2 regions of the Desulfobacula toluolica Tol2 genome follow, and region 2 is predicted to be linked to the other one. Evidence: riboswitches for the same ligand, from Rfam matches in the RefSeq annotation. Region 2 holds a riboswitch; the other holds the start of a gene.
The links. A riboswitch is a leader RNA that binds a small molecule or an ion and turns the genes downstream of it on or off. The one in region 2 is predicted to bind cobalamin.
Positions count from the first base shown of each region.

Region 1: it holds a riboswitch for cobalamin, as region 2 does, so the genes downstream of both, TOL2_RS16665 (TonB-dependent receptor) here and TOL2_RS17585 (helix-turn-helix transcriptional regulator) in region 2, are expected to answer to the same signal.

Region 1 is NC_018645.1:3,648,240-3,658,773, reverse strand. It holds gene TOL2_RS16710 (zinc ribbon domain-containing protein) at 1-180, shown strand, start outside; gene TOL2_RS16705 (type I restriction enzyme HsdR N-terminal domain-containing protein) at 224-739, opposite strand; gene gpmI (2,3-bisphosphoglycerate-independent phosphoglycerate mutase) at 736-2,292, opposite strand; gene rsfS (ribosome silencing factor) at 2,282-2,680, opposite strand; gene nadD (nicotinate-nucleotide adenylyltransferase) at 2,677-3,324, opposite strand; gene obgE (GTPase ObgE) at 3,327-4,322, opposite strand; gene rpmA (50S ribosomal protein L27) at 4,319-4,573, opposite strand; gene rplU (50S ribosomal protein L21) at 4,593-4,904, opposite strand; cobalamin riboswitch at 5,038-5,222, shown strand; gene TOL2_RS16665 (TonB-dependent receptor) at 5,451-7,439, shown strand; gene TOL2_RS16660 (DUF2162 family putative transporter) at 7,506-8,228, shown strand; gene TOL2_RS16655 (MotA/TolQ/ExbB proton channel family protein) at 8,231-8,842, shown strand; gene TOL2_RS16650 (DUF2149 domain-containing protein) at 8,823-9,158, shown strand; gene TOL2_RS16645 (cobaltochelatase subunit CobN) at 9,189-10,534, shown strand, end outside.
Region 2 is NC_018645.1:3,862,808-3,873,341, reverse strand. It holds gene TOL2_RS17620 (DUF4405 domain-containing protein) at 1-168, opposite strand, end outside; gene TOL2_RS17615 (DUF4198 domain-containing protein) at 942-1,802, shown strand; gene TOL2_RS17610 (class I SAM-dependent methyltransferase) at 1,909-2,943, shown strand; gene TOL2_RS17605 (hypothetical protein) at 3,101-3,433, shown strand; gene TOL2_RS17600 (DUF4198 domain-containing protein) at 3,478-4,371, shown strand; gene TOL2_RS17595 (TonB-dependent receptor) at 4,488-6,587, shown strand; gene TOL2_RS17590 (methyltransferase) at 6,616-7,650, shown strand; cobalamin riboswitch at 7,895-8,080, shown strand; gene TOL2_RS17585 (helix-turn-helix transcriptional regulator) at 8,369-9,340, shown strand; gene TOL2_RS17580 (ABC transporter substrate-binding protein) at 9,505-10,534, shown strand, end outside.

The DNA.
Region 1 (10,534 bases), 210 kb from region 2:
GCAACAGAGCATTTAATCAATCATAAGTTTCCCACTCCTGTTCTTCAAAAAGGCGTGGAAGATGCAATTGTCCAGCTTCATGAAAGACATTTTACCCGGGAATGTCCCTATTGTGCCGAGATTATTAAAAAACGGGCCACGCTTTGCAAGCATTGCAACAAAGAGATACCACGTGGTTAAGGGGCAGATTTGAAATCTGTCCCCCATAGACTAAATTTTTGCGTTACTTGTTGACTTTTTCCAGGTTAAAAGAGCGGTAAATGATCATTTCCCGCTCTTTTCTGTCTTTATCAAGAGGTTTATACTCAATTGATTCAATAAGCTCAAGAGCCTCTTGTTTTGATGGAATCGCATCCAGGCCCTTGCCAACTGTTTTACCGGAAAGTGTATCCATTACCACGGCATCCCTTGCATCGGTTGAAACGGCAAAAGGAATTTGATAGTCATGAACCAGCCTGGCACCGGCCAGGATCTCTCTTTCATAGGACCCTATGGAGCCTGCAACACAGGTAATGGCCATCAATGCCTTATCTTTGCAACTTACAATCAGGTCAATGGATGAAATATAGTCTTCCCCTTTAAACTGGACAATCAGTTCTTCATCCACACAGATATCTTCTTTTGCATATCCTTTTTCATCCACCAGGAATTTTTCAAATATCTGTCTGCTGGCCTCAGGGCCAATATTTCTTACGGATTTTCCGGTAATATAATCAGTGATAATATACTTAAAGTTCATATTAAAGATGTTCCTGTCATTTGTAGCGGTTGCTCTATATTTAATAATTTCAGAATGGTCGGTGCGATATCGCCGAGAATACCATCCTTTAGTTTTTTTTCTTTTAGCTTGTCTCCTGCAAGTATCAGTCTTACAGGGTTCAAGGTATGGGCAGTGTGGGCGGAACCGTCATCGGCGATCATCTGTTCCGAATTTCCATGATCGGCTGTGACTATGGCAAATCCACCGGTTTCCCATATAGCCTCAACAACCTTTTGTGCGCACTTGTCCACGGTCTCACATCCCTTAACAGCAGCTTTTAGGATTCCGGTATGTCCCACCATGTCCATGTTTGCAAAATTCAGGATAATAAACTGAAATGCTCCTGCCCTTATTTGTTCACATGCTTTGTCGGCAAGCTCAAAAGCACTCATCTGGGGCTTTTCATCATAGGTTGCAACGTCTCGTGGAGAAGGGATCAAAATCCTTTTTTCCCCGTCAAAAACTTTTTCATCTCCGCCATTGAAAAAATAGGTGACATGAGCATATTTTTCAGTTTCGGCAATTCTAAGCTGGGAAATACTGTTTTGACTCAATATTTCTCCCAGAACCTGATCCAGATGCTGAGGAGCAAAGGCTACTGGAAGATTAAAGGTTTCATCATATTGGGTCATACAGACAAATCCTGCCAGGTCTATCTTTTTTCCCCTGGCAAATTCATTAAAAGCAGATTCGGTAAACGCCCGGGTGATTTCCTTAGCCCGATCCGCCCTGAAATTAAAAAAAATCAGGCCGTCTCCATCTTGAACTATTCCGTTATTGATCTTTTTGTTTTGTGATAAATTTTTTTCAAGAAAAATCGGGGGGACAAATTCATCAGTTTTATCTGAATCATAGGCGTTTTGTACGGCGCAAACCGGGTCTTGTTCCATCACACCTGCGGCTGCCGTAAAAAGTTTATATGCCTTTTCAACCCGGTCCCATCGGGTATCCCTGTCCATGGCCCAGTACCTGCCGACAAGCGTGGCAATTTTACCGTATTCATGGTGATCCAGATATGCCTGAAGTTGTTTTATATAGTTGATACCGCTGGCAGGTGAGGTGTCCCGTCCGTCAAGGATGGGATGAATGAACAGATTTTCCACTTTGTTTTGTTTTGCCATGTCAATCAAGGCAAACAAATGAGAAATATGGCTGTGAACCCCTCCGTCAGACAGCAGTCCCATGATGTGGAGGCTTTTTTGGTTATTTGAAACCTGTGCCATGAGATCCAAAAGAGCAGGGGTTTTAAAAAAAGACTGATCTTCAATGGCTTTGTTAATTCTTACAAAATCCTGCAGCACTTTTCGACCGGCACCGATATTCATGTGCCCGACTTCCGAGTTGCCCATGGTTCCCTCTGGAAGTCCGACGGCATTGCCTGAGCATAAAAGTTTGCAGGTTGGAAATTTTTTTATCAGAGAATCCAGAAACGGCGTTTTGGCCAGTGCAAATGCATTCCCATGTGTTTCATCACGTATTCCCCAGCCGTCAAGGATCATTAAGATATTGACAGGGTGGGAATTAGAACTCATCGTCGGTCTCCTCTGATCTGTAAGCGTCTTTAAATTCGGAAAGATCTATCCGTTTGGCATCGGCCCACAAGCCTTCGATATCATAAAACGATTTTTTTTCAGATTCGAAAATATGAATAATGACATCTCCGTAATCAAGCAAAGCCCATTCACCTTCTTTAACGCCTTCTACACCAATGGCTTTTTTTTTCTGATTTTTCAAGCTTTTGATCAAATGTTCTGCAATGGATGTCACCTGGCGGTGGGAACTTCCTTCAATAATGACAAGGGTGTCGGTATAAGAGGTTAGCGCTTTGACATTAATGGCGGTAATTGATTTTGCCTTTCTTTCAAATGCCGGAATAAGATATGGTTTAAGATCGTCTGGTGATGCGATGGGGTTTGTCATTTATACAATTCCTTTGCTCTAATAATTTTTTCAACATTTGCAGGCACAAACTCTTTTATGGATTTATTGTTTTTGACCCTTTCCCGGATCATGGTGGATGAAATATCTATTCTGGGCACCTTGCAAATGATAATTTTCTGTTTCTTTGTATGGGAAAATGTATTGTTCTGTTCATTAAAGGTGTACCCCTGTGATATGTTTTCGTCAATAAAAGAGGCAATGGCATGGGTGTTTTTCCAATCTCCTCTCAACATGATGATAATGGGAACTGCTTTGAAAATTTGATCCTTTTTTTTCCAGGTGGTTATATCTAAAAAAGCGTCAGATCCCATTAACAGAAAAAAAAAGGTTTGCAGGCCATATTCTTTTTTAAATTCTTTGATGGTGTCAATGGTAAAAGAGGGGCCTTTTCTGAGCAATTCTTTATCAGACACCCAAAAATTTTTATGGCCCTTTAAGCTTTCTTTTACCATCTTAAATCTTTCACCGGCAGGTGCAAGATTGATGTCAGGTTTGTGGGGAGGTGTTGCAGAAGGGATTAAAAATATTTTTTCCAGGCCACAGGTTTGTTTGACATGCTGAAGAATTCCAATATGGCCATTGTGAAAGGGATTAAATGTTCCTCCGAAAAGTCCCACTTTCATTTTTAACTCTTTGTAAGCTTGGATGATAAAAGCTTTACAAGATCTTTTACCCCTTTCCCGGTTGCAGCTGACAGAGTCAGTACCTGGATGTCTTTTAATGCGTTTTGGAAAGCATCGGCTTTTTCCTGTGTATCCGGCAAGTCCATTTTGTTGAGAACTACAATCTGCATCTTTTGGGCCAGAGATTGGCTGTATTTGGACAACTCATTGTTGATCAGGTTAAAAGATGTCAGTGGAGACTCCGGATCTATCTGGGAAACATCAATCAGATGCACCAGGATGCCTGTCCTTTCAATATGCTTTAAAAAACTGATCCCAAGGCCGATTCCTTCATGGGCACCTTCAATGAGACCTGGGATATCGGCCACAGCAAACGGTTCTCCAAAAGGAGGTTCAACCATCCCAAGGATAGGGGACAGTGTTGTAAACGGATAGTCGGCTATTTTGGGACGGGCTGCTGAGATGCTGCTGATAAGCGTTGATTTACCGGCATTGGGTAATCCTACAAGTCCGACATCGGCAAGCAGTTTTAACTCTAATTTCAGATGTATTTCAATCCCAGGGAGTCCTGGCTGGGAATACCTGGGTGCCCGGTTGGTGGAACTTGCAAACCGTTTGTTGCCTCGGCCTCCCATGCCGCCACGGGCAATAATATATTCATCCTCTGTGTCGGTTAGGTCGACAATGATTTCATTGGTATCTGCATTGGAGACAATGGTTCCAGGGGGAAGGGTGATTGTGCAGTTTTTCCCGTTTTTCCCATGTTTTTGTTTGCCCTGGCCTGACTCACCATTTTTGGCCTTGAGCAATTTTTGACGGCGATAATCAAAAAGTGTTCGTTTACTCTGATCAATTTTCAGAATAACATGACCACCATCGCCGCCATCTCCACCGTCAGGTCCTCCAAATTCAATGTACCGTTCCCTTCGGAAACTTGTGCATCCTCGGCCACCATCGCCTGACTTGACAGTGATAATTGCTTCATCTACAAATTTCACGCGGCATATACGCTGACTTTTTTTCTGTCGCGGCCTTTTCTTTCAAAGGTCACAACACCGTCAATTTTGGCAAAAATAGTATAATCTTTGCCCATACCAACATTGTTGCCCGGATGGATTTTAGTTCCCACCTGTCTGATAAGAATATTTCCTGCAAGAACATTTTCTCCGCCGAATTTTTTAACACCACGGCGCTGTGAGTTTGAATCGCGACCGTTTTTTGAACTACCTGCTGCTTTTTTATGTGACATCTGAATTTCTCCTTGCTATCTAAACCGTAATGGATTCGATTTTAATTTCAGTATAATTTTGTCTGTGGCCTTTGAGTCTTCTAAAGCCTTTCCGGCGTTTATACTTGAAGACCAGTTTCTTTTTGTCCTTTCCCTGCTCAAGAATGTGCGCTTTGACTGCCGCATTTTCAACTTTCGGACTTCCAAGAGTGATGGTTTCACCATCTGAATACATGAGGACATCATCAAATTCAACCTGAGAACCTTCCGTACCATCAAGCTTTTCAACTTTCAGGATCTGTTCTTCATGAACCTTATATTGTTTTCCCCCGGTTCTGATAACTGCGTACATTTTTAAACTCTCCTTATTATTTCAATACTTTTCGCAATTTTAAAAAACTCTGAATTCTATATTTATTGTCTGAATTTGTCAAGATAAACATATTTGAAATTTTTATATTGACTTAGATTCTTTTTTAATTTAAGTCAATATAAAAATTTCAGGTGCCTGTTAAGGCACAATAGGGAACCCTGTGCGAATCAGGGATGGGCCCGCCGCTGTGATCGGAGACGAACGCTGCATTTATGTCACTGGCTTTATAACGCTGGGAAGACGCAGTTAATAGGATGACCCGAAAGTCAGAAGACCTGCCTGAAAAAGTTTAATCTGTCATACCTCGTGGACAAGGGTGGGGCAAATCCAATCTGTGGAAAAATCAGGGAACCTCAGATCATTATCAATAAATGGTCCGGGGTTTTTTTTTGCAAATCCCCGGCAAAAAAGGGGAGGCCTTGAAAAAAAGTTGCCTGAGCAATATCGGGATGTAAAATTAATTTTATTTTTTTATTCCTGCTGTGAGCTTTTTTTCGCGTTCCCCCGATTTAAAAGGGGAAAAATATGAATAAATCCGTATCGGCAGTTCTTCTGGCTGTTGTCATGTTGCTGCTGCCTGGCATGGGGCAGGCTTTAGCTTCTGATAAAAATCAATCCAAAACAAAACTTGAGGATATTGTTGTAACAGTAGGGAGAGTTGCAGAATCCAAAAAAGAGATTGTCAATAATGTTGCCGTGATTGATGAGCAGGAAATCCGAATGTCGTCTGCCAGGGATGTTGGCGATCTTTTAGCGCAAAAAGGCATCGGTGCCATCAAAAAATATCCTGGAAATCTTACTACCATAGGCATCAGGGGATTTAGAACAGATTCCCATGGGAATGACCTGAAAGGGCATGTTCTTATCCTGCTTAACGGTCGAAGATCGGGCACTGGAAATGTGGCAAAAATTATGACCAAAAATGTTGAGCGTATAGAAATCATCAGAGGGCCGGCATCTGTTTTATATGGTTCTGCCGCTGTCGGTGGGGTTGTGAACGTGATTACCCGAAGGGGAAAAGGCAAATTATCTGCTTTTGGTGAAGGGAATCTGGGCAGTTTCGGGCATGAAGATATCAGTGCCGGTTTTGCAGGAGAGTATAATGGGTTTGATTTTTCCGGCAGTGTCACAAGAGAGACGGAAGATGATTATACCACAGCCAGTGGAACAAAATACCATAATACCGGGTTTGACAGCAGGGAAAGCATCAGCATGAATATGGGGTATACACCGTTTCCCAATAATCGAATTGCATTTCTTTATCACGGTTTTAATGTGGATGAAGCCGGCTCTCCAAGTTATTTAAGCCAGAATGATCTGGATGATTATACAGACAAATCAAATTATTCTTTTGATATCGTACTGGACGGCCAGACAACAGATTCACGCTTTGTTTGGAAATTAAAATATTTCCAGGGTAAAGATGAGGATACATGGAATGATCCAACCGGCAGCAACCCTGATGGATGGGATGACGCAATCCTTTCCGAACAAAAAACAGAGAGCAAAGGTATCCAGGCCCAGATTTCAGTTGATTTAGGGCAGGCGCTTATTACCACCGGTTTTGACTGGGCGGATTACGATATTGAAGCGTCCTGGAATCCCCAAAAAACATCTTATGACAATCCTGCAGGATTTTTATTGGGTAAACTAAAACTTTTAGATGACCGGCTGACTCTGTCTGCCGGATTACGGTATGATACCTATGAGGTGGAGGTCATAGACCCTGCAGGCAAGACTGCGGACGACAATCACCTGACGCCTAATATTGGTATTTCCTATCTTTTGACGGATTATTTAAAACTGCGGGCAGGTTACTCCGAAGCCTTTGTTATGCCGGGTGCGGATCAGATGGCTGCCGCCTACTCTGTCTTTGGCAGCAACTATGTGGGTAATCCAGACCTTTCGCCTGAAACAAGCAAAACCTGCGAAGGCGGTTTGGATGTTTTCTACCTCTCCTTGTCCGGTTCTCTGGGGTATTTTTATACTGATTTTAAGGACAAAATAGAATCTGTCACCCGGGCAAACGGAGACAGATCATGGGATAATGTCGGAGAAGCCAGAATATCCGGTTTTGAGGGAAATCTAAGTGTTGATATTGGCGATTATTTTGGATGGGATTTTGAAATCAGACCCTTTGTCGGATTTACCTATCTGACGGAATATGAGGACAGGATAACGGGTGCTGATCTTTTTGAGACGTCAGATTTAACAGCATCTTATGGTATTTCAGTATCTGATTTGAATGGATTTTCAGCAAGACTTAATTTTGCCTATTTCGGAGAAAAGACAATAACCGATTATGAGAGCGGATGGCCTTATCAGGATATAAAAGCCCGGGATTTTACCGTTGCAGATCTGACCATTACCAAAGTTTTATTTGCCACGGATAAAAAAGGCAGATTGGCATTAAATGCCAGTATCAACAATCTGTTTGATGAAGAATATGAATATATAAAAGGATACCCCATGCCGGAAAGAAATTTCTATGTCGGTATGAGATATGATTTTTAATTCGATATTAAAAAAACACAGCCCAGACTTTACCAGTGTCTGTTCTGTTATAAGGTAAATGACTAAATGGAACTTAAATCGCTGATATTGGGCCTGTTTCTATCAACCGGGGCTTTTGCCGTTAAAAGCGGTGGAGGGCTATCTTATGTTTTTCTGCAGGCGCCCGGCAGAACAAGACAACTTCTGACAACCCTGCTGTTCATGGCAGGGTACGGCATTGTCTTTGCCGTTGCTGCTGCTGTTTTGCTGAACGTCGATCTGATGGCGCATATTGATCTGCTGCAGGCGTTTTTCAAGAGCGGGATGACCCTTCATCTCCTTTTAGCCTTGTTGCTGTTGGTTTGGGGGGGCAATCTGATAAAGAACTGCCATGAAAAACAAACATCCACCAGGGGATGGATTCCCCTGGTGGTGCCCTGTCCGGTCTGTTTTGTCGTCATCCTTTTATCCTGTAGTTTTGTCAGTGCTATTTATCCGGATAATTCCGTGGTTTTTTTCGCTCTCTATGCAGGCTTTATTCTGATCAGCCTGGTTGTGGCGTTCACTGTCAGACGCCTGGTCACTAACCAGGGAGCTGCCAAATCATTTCTGGGCAGGCTGATGCTTTATATTGCCGTTTACTTTATTCTTTCGGTCATTGTGATTCCACAATTTGCCGATTTGGATAAAATTTACAGGATATCTTTCACAGACAGTATGTTTGAGCTGTCCCGGGAGAAAATCATCCTGCTCATCCTGAGCATAAGCGCCTTGATTACAGGCTTTATTAACCCTTTAAAAAGAGAATAAACATGCAGATAATGGCTGTATTAAAAACATTTATTTATTTGATTGCCTCTTCCCTGTTCTTGCCGGTATTGCTGATTTTGTCCTGTTTGTTTGTCTGGATGCTGGTCTATTCCGGCACCTTTTTCAGGCTCTGGCTGGAAAGAAGCCGACTTAAAAAACAGGATCAGAACCTGCCGGAACAAATGATGTCAGGCAGATATCAAAACAGTCTTCCGGCTTCGGTGACAAGGATTGTCCAGGCCCTGGAATCCTTAAAAGGATCATATGATCCCATTCCGGTTGTCAACCTGTTAAGGGATGCTGAGCATCGCATGTGGAAATCCCTTGATCCCTTGAAAATAATGATCCGGATCGGGCCGGGACTGGGGCTGATCGGCACGCTTATCCCCATGGGCACAGGACTGGCATCCCTGGGTCAGGGAGATCTGGGTCAGTTGAGCCAGGACCTTGTGGTTGCGTTTACCACAACAGTTGTGGGCATGGCCTTGGGATTGCTGGCCTATTTTTATTTTACAATTCAGCGCCGGTGGGTTGAGCAGGATATCAAAAATATGGAACTGGCTGCTGAATTGTTAACAGGAGATACACATGGTCATGAGATATCTGAAACCTAAACAGAACCGGGGCACAGGTTTTTCCGACAATGATCCAATGTCAGGCGTTGCCAACCTGTTTGATTTGGGCCTTGTCTTTATTGTGGGACTTTTGATTGCCCTGTTTGGTGCATATCATATTGAGGACCTGCTGTCGCAGACATCTGAACTGACCATTGTTAAAAAATCTGCAGACGGCCAGATGGAAATTATTTCAAAAAAAGGGAAAACAATAGACGCTGTAAAAGTGACCAAAGAAAAAGCCAAAGGCAAAGGAGAGCGTCTTGGAACCGCCTATAAACTGGCAAACGGTTCAATGATTTATATCCCGGATTAAACACTGTTGCTGTAATTAAGGAAACACCTCATGAAACGTTTGATTGTTCTTCTTTTTTTCTGGCCATGGCATCTGTATGCAGCGGATATGGCTTTTATGGTTTTGGATCATAATTCTTATCTTGCCTGCATGGCTGTAGAAAAACTTGATCTTCCCATTGATATTAAGGTCATCACCAGTCATGACGTGACACGGGATGCTCAAAGAATAAAACAAGAGATCCAGGGAACAAACATTATTGTCGCGGATGTCATGGGCCGGGAATTTGAAACTTTTTTGACGGATCATATTGATCTTGATTCAAAAATCATATATGCTCTTCGCGGTTCCCTTGATAATGAATCGCTCGTAAAAAAAGGGTTTGTGTTTGATTCTAAGGTGGCAGAGTATTACAGCAACCTTTCCAAAGAAAATATTCAAAACATGCTTCGCCTGATCGCCCATCGCCACATTGACAATACCATATCCTATGACAAGGTGCTCAAAATCCCCCGGCTTGGCGTGTATCATCCGGATGCCCCTGATGTTTTCATTCGGGTCAAAGATTTTTTAACCTGGCAAAAAAATCGGCCTGGATTTGATTCAAAATGTCCAAGAATCGGCCTGGTTTTTTTTTCATCCTTTCTCACTAAGGGGCAGAAGGCACCCATTGATACGTTGATTCAGCAGCTTGAAAATAATGGATTCAATGTCATGCCCTGTTTTGGCCGTGAGCAGAACATCTTGAAATCTTTTCTTCTGGATGAATCAGGATCAGCCAGGGTGGACCTGGTGCTGGCCTATTCCTTTAAGTTTTATAATGCTTTGACTCCGGAACTTGGCCTGCTGCTCAATCAGCTGGACGTACCTGTAATAAGTGCGGTCAGCCTGTATAAAAACACCATCGACCATTGGCGAAAAAGTCCTGTTGGTATTGATTCCATTGAGGTGGCCTGGTCTCTGGCCGTACCTGAACTGTCCGGCCTGGTTGAGCCCAACGTGCTTTCGGCCAAGCAAAAGGTTGTTGACCCGAAAACAAAAAAATCTTTTTTCCTGAGCCGACCGGTCATGGAAAATATTGACCGGCTTATCCCCAGGCTGAAAAAATGGATTGCTCTCCAGCAAAAGCCCAATCCTGAAAAAAAACTGGCCATTATGTTTTACAACCATCACCAGGGAAAACAGAATATCGGAGCCTCTTATCTGAATGTATTTCAAAGTCTTGAAACCATCCTTCAGGCCCTTAAGGAAAATGGGTATACAACCGGGAAGCCCCTTTCCGAACAAGAGATAAAAGAGCTGATTCTCAGTTCAGCCAGAAACATCGGGTCCTGGGCACCCGGAGAACTTGACAAGCTGATTTCAACCGGCAAGGTGGTGCGCCTGCCGGTTGAAAC
Region 2 (10,534 bases):
ACCACCGTTCAGGTGCATTGCGCCCCAATGGTGCTTTGATAATCCCCAAAAACTCCAGGGGGAAAAATGACCGACATGGGATGGCGGCCCGATGTACAGAACAATGCTGGAAACCAGCAGCGTAAGGCCTGAAAAGGCAAGGGTTAATGATGTTATTCTTTTAATCATTTCAATAGTCTCCATATAGTTAAGTATATTAACAAATTGTCAAACAGCATTTATCTATATCTCAAAAATTAAAAAGTCAAGTCTTTTTCATGCATACCTTTATTTGTTAGATATGAATAACTATTTATATGTATTTATAAATATATTTACTGTGCTGTCTTTGTTTGAGGCTCCTGTATTGATGAGGTCGTTTTAAAAAAAGCTGCCAACGGCAGATCGAAAGAGTTCAGAAAGACTATGAGTAACTGGAACTATAGGGAGCTTTTGAAATTATCCAGAAACTCACTGAAAATAAACGTGTTGTGTTTAGAGGTATAAGCCCCTATAAAACGAGTCAAATTTATCGGTTTGTAATCAGGGGTTGATCATAACTTCGGCCACTTTGTGCCAATTTTTTCAAAAATAAGAATTAAACACTGTAATTACAGATCGTTGAAAGTGATACAAATTAAGTTTCTGTGATAGATGGCCCATCTTATGATCAAGCCCGATATTCTCAACCCAATTCTATAATTTGGTTGGGGATTTTTTTTGAATCAAGCGATGCAGTTGGCTGATATTTTTTGACGTTTTATTAAATTTTTTCATGTCAAATACACGATTCCGCTAAAAAAATAAACAGAGTCGTTATCGGCCTTGCAAAATTTATGGTTTGTTCGTTTTATAAATCAGGAAGTGGTTATGAAACTGCATTCAATTTTTTATTGGGATGATTATAACACAGATTCTTTTTAAGAAATTAAATTTAAAACAAGGAGCTTTGATGAATAAGTTTGAAAGTCAAAAAAAAAACAGATCAACATGTTATATTGAAAAGCACGGTATTTATAGTTGTTTGCCTGCTGTTTTCTTTTAATGCCTATGGACATTCTCTTTACATACAGTCCAGTCGTTATAAGGTACATGAAGGAAAACGGTCGCCTCTGTTTTTTTGCTATGGTCATCATATTCCCGTTGATGACGGTGTAAAAGGAAAAAAACTCAAATATATCAAGATACAGTCTCCCGGAGCCGCTGTTCAGGAACTAGAAATACGAAACGAGACCTGCTTGCATTCATATATGGTTAATTACAGCACTCCCGGCACCTATGTGCTGTCGGCTGAAACCACTCCCGGTTATTACACCGTCTACATTGATAAAAAAGGGCGTGAGCGTCATACCATCAAGCCTAAAAGCGCTGTTATCAAAAATGCTCAGAAAATTATAAAAAGCCTTTACAGTAAACAGTACACAAAAACATATGTGGTGTGTGATACTCCTTCCAGTAATTTTCCATCCCATGTCGGACTGAATCTGGAACTTGTGCCGGTCAAGGATATTTCAACATTGAAATCCGGAGAAACCTTGGAATTAATCGTCTATTACAAAGGGAAACCATATAAAGGAGAAGGAACCTGGGATGCCACTTTTAACGGATTTTCAACTGAATCCGAAGATAATTTTTATCCGAAAACCAGAGTATCAGGCAGTGATAGAATAAAAATTCCCATTCCTAATGCGGGAAGGTGGTTTGTTCGATATTTTATTAAAATTGATGCCAAGGGTGAAGAACTGGAAAAGTTTTCTCAAATGAAATATACAGCCTCTCTGGTATTTCAGATACCCAATAAGAAAAAAGAAGCCAACCTTTAAATGACGACCGTGGCAGATCAAGCTACCACAACTAAAAATTAAAGAGTTCTGATTCTTAAGAGATTGAAAGTTCTTTCATATAAAAAAAATCAAAAAGGATTACATCATGAAAAAATTGATGCCGACATATTTTCCTGAACAAAATTACCATAAACTGCCCTATCTTGCAGTTCGCTGGGAAGCGGTTAAAACCGCTTTGCAGTTGGGTATTTTTGATCACTTGCTTGAGCCGAAAAATGCTTCTGATCTTGCGGCACTGATTGAGGGGGACCCAAAGAATACCGAATACCTGCTCAACGCATTGACCGCACTGGGGTATTTGCATAAAAAAGACGGCTGTTTTTGCAACAGCGAGCAAACAGAACGTTTTCTTACCAGCCGGGGAGAAACCGGCCTGGCAGAACATTTGCTGACCTGCGACCAGTGGAATGAACCCGTTCTTAACGGACAGATGCTTAATCTGATCAGGGAGGGGGCGCCTGCAACCAGGGATATGGTATCTGAACAGGTTTGGGCGGATTCTGCCCGCAAATCAATTAATAGCATCCGTTGCGGCAGAGCCCAGAAAATCGCACGGTTACTTTCTACCTTTCCTGATTTTGACCGGTGGCAAAAGGTTCTTGATCTGGGTGCCGGACCGGGGCTTATAGGAATTGCTGTTGCCGCCGCTCACGTTAGTTTGCAGTGCCATCTTTTTGACCGTCCCACAGTGGTCAATGTAGCACAGGATATGATTGAGGAATATGGTATGGAAGACCGTGTGAAAACCATCAGTGGTGATTATTCTGTCGATCCATTAGGGGAAGGTTATGATGCTATTATCGCAAGCTATACCCTAAATTTTTACAATGAGGCCAAAAAATTAGCCCTGATTATGGAAAAATGTTTTGCGGCATTAAATTCAGGTGGTTGCCTGATTATATTTTCAGGTGGTTTGAGTGCGGAAAAAACCCAACCGGCTGATCTGATTGTCAGCTGGCTGTCCAGCTCTTTAATGGGACAAGAGTTTTCCTTTGAAGAAAATGTGTTGCCCCAGGCCATGCTTTCAGCCGGTTTTGCCTCAGTGCGTACCAAAGCGCTGAATGATCAGCTTATTGCACCATATGGGATGGCTGAATTTCATGTTGCCCGTAAGTTGTAATATGCAGGCAAGTCAGCAATTGCCGGTTGAATGGATTATAGATATCGTTTCTATATGAAACTTTTCAAAACACAGAAAGCAATTTTTAAATTTTGTTGCAGGTAAATCTGGAAGAAATATCAGGTTTGCCTGTGACTGCAATAAGGAGATTCAAGCATTGATTTGTTTTAAAAAAAAGATGGTTCTGACAGTTACAGCAATTGCTGTTTTTTTTGCTATAACCGCCTCGGTTTTGTTTGCTCATACATTGTACATGAATGTTCTTGATAATGAGGATGGAACTGTAACCGTTGAAGGAATGTTTTCCACGGGAAGTGAAGCTTCCGGTCTCCCCCTTTACCTGGAGGATACAAAAGGTGAAGTGATTAAAAAATTAAAAATGGATGAGTCAGGAGAAATAACCTTTAAGGCGCCTGATGTCCCATATATGATTTTTCTGGACGGAGGCCCCGGGCATACGCTTCGCGAAGAAGGGCCGTTAAACCAATAATGCTGTTGGCCACAGTATCAAATCAACTCAAACAGGAGAAAAAAATGAATAAAAAATCTATCATGTGTTTTACTTTAATTGCAGCTTTGATTTTTTCCACCAATGTATTTGCCCATTCTTTGTGGGTGAATCTTAACGAGTCGTTTTCACATCCTCCTGGACATGTCATTTCTTCATTGGGATGGGGACATTCCGTGCCCATGGATGATTTTCTCATGTCAAAGGGGGGAGCTGTAACCATTGAACGTTATGATCTGGTGGGGCCGGATAATAGCAAAACAGCCATGCCTCTGCCTGTAATCAAACAAGAAAAAGTATTTGAATCCAAAACCGGTATGAATATTGTAACCGGCGATTTGGGTCTTAGAAAGATATCTCTTACAGAGGATACACAACCCGGCACCTATCAAGTGATTGCAGAATCAAAAGCCACTTTTTTTACCGGGTATGTTGATAAAAATGGAAAAGTTAAAATGACAACAAAACCCATGGATAAAATCAAGGGAGCAAAGAAATTTAATTACAGCACAAGATATAAAGCTGTGGCTAAATCATACATGGGGATTAAAAAATGGACCCAGCCAATGCCGGCAGGCCATGAACTCGAACTGATGCCCACATGTGATTTAAGCAATGTCCGTGCCGGTGGTATTGTGAGTTTTGAAGCAAGCCTTAATGGTAAAAAATTAAATTGTGACATGGATGGGATGAATTATCTTCTTGCCAAAAGCAATACTTATGGGGTTCCAGACGGGTTTATGCTCAGTGCCTATATCATGGATGGAAAGGCCCGGGTCAGAATTCCCACAGCAGGGGAATGGGTTGTCATTGTCATGGTTCAAAAAGAGGTGACACCGGAAAATGAACTAAAAGACCTTGTTGGAAAATGCACAATGGTTCATTACGGAGCAACCGTCAGTATGAATGTGAAACCTTGATTGAGCCGGAGTTCTGATGTCGGATTACAACGGCAGACAGATTTGAACAAAGAAATGGAATGATAAATTTGGAAAATAATCAATTGAAGTAGCGTTTTTTTTAAGGAAACCAAGTTATGATTTTTGATAAAGATTATTATCTGTGGATTTGGGCTGTAATCTTCGCAGCTGCCCTGTCCCTGGCTCCATTATCAGCAACCTTTGCAGGGATCGGGGAAAAAGGTTCAGGACAAAACACGACCCGGCAGGAAAATGCCCGGGGGGAGCATAAATTAGAATCCATCACCGTAACCGCCCAGAAGCAGAAAGAAAACGTTCAAGATGTGCCTGTGAGCATTACGGTGTTTAATGCCCAGTCGATTGAGGACAGAAAGATTGAATCGGTAAAAGATATCGCCGATTTTGTTCCGAATCTGGCCATCATCGATAATGGTATGTCAGGCATGGGTACGCCATCCATGCGGGGGCTTCATGTTGCTCCCTATACCTATACAACAACAACCGGCTTGTATCTGGACGGTGTCCCCATGATAACGGGTGCCGGTTTTGAAGAAGCTCTTATTGATATTGAACGCGTTGAGGTTCTCAGGGGACCCCAGGGCACCTTGTACGGCAAAAATACGGAAACCGGGGTGATCAATATCATTTCCAGGCAACCGGATAATGAATTTAAAGGAAAAGTGTCTGCGGCAGGGGGAGAAGATAAAAAACAGGAGATGTCATTCAGCCTGAGTGGTCCCATTCAGCAAGACAAGGTTTTTTTCGGTGTGGCAGGGCAATATTATCAAAAAGACGGGTTCATCGAGAACACAGATACCGGCGACATGGTGGATGACAGAGAACACTGGTTCGGCAGGGCCCATCTTCGCTGGACTCCGGTGGAGGAACTTGATGTTTCCCTTATTGTTTCACGGCTCAAATATGACGAGGGTGATGCAAATATGAATTTGACGGAACAAGGCGCCGCCATGTTCGGCCTTGACGCCCCCCTTGAGCGTAAGGTGACATCCAATTTGGATGGATGTAACAAGGCTGCCAGGAATGCGCAGTCCCTGAAGCTTGTTTACGGCCTCACCGATTCTCTCACCCTGACATCCGTTACAACCAACAGGGTTTACGCGGACAGAGCTGTGTCTGACTTTGATTTCAGCAGCGCCACCATGATGCATGTCGTCGATAAAGACAACAACTATGAAAAAATATCCCAGGAGCTGCGCCTGGATTCATCTGCAGAGCAATTAAAATGGCTTATCGGTTTGTATTACGATAAAGATCAAAACGATATCAACGTTGTCCAGGACTCAATGGTTCCGTCAATGGTCGGGGTGAAGAGCCGGAGTACCAGCGGGGACGCCTATGCCGTGTTTGCAAATCTCACCTGTCCCTTGATCGGACAACTCAGCCTGGTCGGCGGTTTGCGCTATGAACAGCAGGATCAGGAGTATGAGGATCATATGAGCAACTTTAAAGTTGACGATTCATGGGATGCTTTGACGCCGAGGATCGGTCTGGAGTATCAATTCTCTACCGCCATCATGACCTATGCAGGCGTTTCAAAGGGATACCGGTCCGGCGGGTTCAACAACCTAACAACAGATCCGGAATATTACAGCTATGATGCGGAAGAGTTGTGGTCCTATGAAATCGGTGTGAAAAGCGTATTTTTCAATAACCGGCTTGTGTTGAACGGGGCTGTTTACTACATGGATATTTCCGATATGCAGGTGGAAGAAGCTGTTGGCCCGCTTACCTCCTACATGACCAATGCGGCGGAAGCAACGGCCCAAGGTATTGAGCTGGAGATGACTGCAAAGGTGATGGACGGGATGACCTTGATGGCGGGCTTCGGGTATAACAATATTGAATTTGACCAATTTAAAGACATCAATGGGGATTACAAAGGCAATAAAAATCCCTTTGCACCGGAATATACCTTTAATATCGGTGCGCAATACCGGCACGACAGCGGGGTTTATGCCAGGGCTGACCTGATTGGTTACGGCAAGACATATTTGGACAAGGCAAATGAATATTCAAGGGATGCCCATGAAATTGTAAATACAAAAATCGGTTATGAAACCGAGAAGTTTGATATTTACCTCTATGCAAAAAATCTTTTTGACAAGGAATATGATTTAGTGGGGTATTACGGCGGGATGTATACGATCTACAGTGATCCCAGAGAAATTGGCCTGCAGGCGGTTTACAGGTTTTAAACTTAACATTTTTTATAAGGAATAATCCATGAAAAAATCGTTGCCGACAGATTTTCCAGAATTGAATTATCATGAACTGCCCTATATTGCAATTCGCTGGGAAACGGTTAAAACAGCTTTGCAGTTGGGCCTTTTTGATCTTCTGCCCGAACCGCAAAGTGCTTCTGATATTGCTGTGCGGGTTGAGTGTGATGCAAAAAATACCGAATACCTGCTCAACGCATTGACTGCACTGGGGTATTTGTATAAAAAAGACGGCCTTTTTTGCAACACTGAGCAGACGGAGCGTTTTCTTACCAGCCGGGGAGATACCGGCCTGGCCGAGTCCCTGCTGGCCTATGATCAGTGGAACGAACCGGCTCTGAACGGTAGGATGCTTACGTTGGTCAAGGAGGGCGCTCCTCTCAGCCGTGATATGGTATCTGAACAGGTGTGGGCGGACTCTGCCCGCAAATCAATTAACGGTAGCCGTTGCGGCCGGGCTCAAGGAATCGCCCGCTTGCTTTCCTTGTTACCCGATTTTGATCAATGGCAAAAGGTTCTTGATATTGGTGCCGGTCCGGGCCTGATAGGGATTGCCGTTGCTGCTGCACATCCTACGTTAGAGTGCTGTTTGTTTGATCGTCCAGTGGTGATTGATGTGGCACAGGAGACAATCAAGGAGTACGGTATGGAAGACCGGGTGAAAACCATAAGCGGGGATTATTCTGTCGATCCGTTTGGAGAGGGGTATGATGCAATTATCGCCAGTTATACTTTGAATTTTTATAATGAAACTGAAAAACTGGCCCCAATTATGGAAAAGTGCTTTGCTGCATTAAATCCCGGTGGCAGCCTGATTGTTTTTTCAGATGGTTTGAGCGAGGAAAAAACCCAACCCACTGATATGGTTATCAGCTGGCTGCCTACTTCGTTGATGGGGCAGGACTTCTCTTTTGAAGAAGAGGTGTTGCCCCGGGCCATGCTTGCGGCCGGTTTTGACTCGGTTCGTACCAAAACATTGACCGACCAGTTTATTTCACCTCTTGGGGTGACGGAGTTTCATGTTGGGAGGAAACGTTAAAATGCAAAGGATGTTTGAAATAAGGTTATTTTATCTGGAGGATACAAACGGTGAAGTAATTGAAAAAGTAAATAGGAGGAATTGAGTAATCTGCCAAGTGGCCTTAATAAGTGTGAGGACGACTATGTGTTCTTGCTTTTGTCCGGTTTTAATTCTCAGTTGATGAAATAAGCCGATCATTATCTGAAATTGAGATAGATATATTCTCATTTGTGCTTGACTTTTATTTTATCGGTGATTATAAGCTTAAGTACTTTGTTCTGGTGCTTAAAAGCATAATAGGGAATTCCGTGAAAATCGGGAACGGGCCCGCCGCTGTAACCGGGGACGAATGCCGCAGAAAATCCACTGCCTGAATTATTTCAGGTGGGAAGGGGCGGTTGTAGGACGAACCGGAAGTCAGAAGACCTGCCTGAACAAAATGGTTTATTTCTCGTGGACAGAGAAAGCCATACTATGATTTTAAGGGATGAAAACGGATATCCTCAACCAATTTTATATTGGTTGAGGATTTTTTTTTGCATCAAGCTATGTGAAAGTTAGCGTTTTTTAAAATTTTATTATGGACTCAGGAGGCAAATAATACTTGAAGCCAAGAAACTAAAATTCAATATGGATACCTTGGCGCAAAGAAAACCTCGGGTTCTATTAAGCTTTGAATCCTGGGTTTCAACTAATCGGTTATGGCACTTGGGTTATGCCGATGCAGGCAGCACAAATGAAAAAGATATTACTGATACCATCTACTCAGACCAATAGTAAAGAAAAAAACCTGATTAACATTCCCCCATCCATTGGTACAGGGAGTATTGAAATTATTCATTTGAATTACGGTATTCGATTGGTCATTGCGGATTACAGCCTGAACCAGCCGACTATTTTGGAATGCGGAGTGTCTGGTACTTCTTTCGGATTCGGCTTCTGCCTTTCGGGGACTATAGAGTCACATCCGCCATATTTTAAGGAATCGTTTTTTGTAAAAAAGGGGCAAAGCGGTTTTTTTTCTTTCCCGGACACTCTTGGTTACACTGAAATAATCGGCCTTGAGCGAGTGATCAGAATATCGATTTTGATGGACCTGGATCAGATGTCAGCTTTTGTAATGGAATACCCGGATCAGTTTATGAGCGTATTGATAAACATAAGTGAAACCTCTTTTCGTTTTCCAGATATGATTTCTCAGCCCATGTGGGGCGCACTTGACAAGATACTGCATTGTCCTTATCACGGGTTGACCCGCAAATTTTTTATTGAAGGCAAAGTCATGGAGCTGATAGCCTACAAGATGGAACAGCTGGAAATAGAAAATTGGCAAAATCCTGAAGAATCTGTTTTAGCACCCAATGAAGCTGATTGCGTTTGTCATGCCGCCCGATTGTTAACTCATGATTTGGAAAATGCACCGGGTTTGATAGAACTTGCCCGTTCCGTGGGGATGTGCCGCAGCAAACTGCATCATTGTTTTTGTAAGTTCCATGGTATTTCCCCTTTTGAGTATCTGCGTAACCACCGCCTTGAGGCTGCCAGACGCCTTTTGAATGAAGGTAAAATGAACGTTACCGAAATCGCTTACAAGGTTGGCTACAGAAGCCTCAGTCATTTTTCCAAAGTATTTAAACAATATTTTGGCTGCCCGCCCGGAAAATGTTTGAAAAATGCTGTTTCCTTATCAAATAGACGATTGCGCTAAAAAAATAAACATGACCATTATCATATTCCCAAAATTTGTGTTCTATATCTTCAGGAATTAATTAAAATCCGCAGTACTAAGGAAATGCAATTATAGAGCCATGTTTTTAAAATAAGGAGAAAAGGACGGTTGGAGTAATTCTCTCGTGGATGAAAGAGGAGTTTATGCTTAGAGAAAACAATGTATTAAAATTATACGGTCTGTTTTTACTATTTTTTATTTTTTTTGTTACAGGCAATGCAATCGGAAGACAAAATGAAATTACAATAATTGATGCCATGGGGAGAGAGGTCACAATTAAACAGCCGGTTAATCGTATAGCCTTTAGTGGCACCTGTATTGCTGAAGCGCTCAGGTTAATCGGTGTTTGGAACAAAGTGGTTGGAAGAGGATATATGGTTATACCGGATAAACATTTATATCCGGATATCGAAAAGTTAACTGTTATTGCCATGGAACCTCCTGGCCCTTATAACATTAATTGCGAAAAGTTATTAGAACTTGATGTTGATCTTTTGATTACAATGAGTTTTTCATTTGAGGGGTTTAAAGGGATGAATGATAAAATAAAATCCCGTACCAAGGTGATTGCTTTAGACATGTTTCAACCGGATACGATAAAAAAAAATTTTGAAATTCTGGGTAAAATATTCAATGAAGAAAAGAAATCTATGGATTATCTTAACTGGTCTGAAAATGTGATGAACAAAATTGTTAATAAAACCTCCAAGCTTTCTTTGGCGCAAAGAAAAAAATATTTTTTTAAATGGAGTTTCGGCGGGTTTGATGAAATTAGGACTCTCTCCGATAAATTTTCGGGAATGACCAAAGTAAATGAAATTCTTGGCGGGATAAATATTGCAGCAGATTTAAACAGAGCCTGGGGAGGGATACTTGATCCTGAATGGCTGATTCAACAGGATCTTGATATCATCATATGTCAGGATACAATATTGAATGGTTATGGCATAGGCGTTGATAATAATGAGGTTATCAGGTCTTATAGAAAAAAAGTTATGGGGCTTTCCGTCCTTGCATCCAGCAAAGCCGTAAAAAACAAAAAGGTTTACATGATAAGCCCTCAATTTATGCATTCTTCAGGCTTTGTGATTTATTTTGCATATCTGGCCAAATGGTTTCATCCGGATCTTTTTCATGATTTTGATCCTGAATCTATACATCAAGAATATTTAA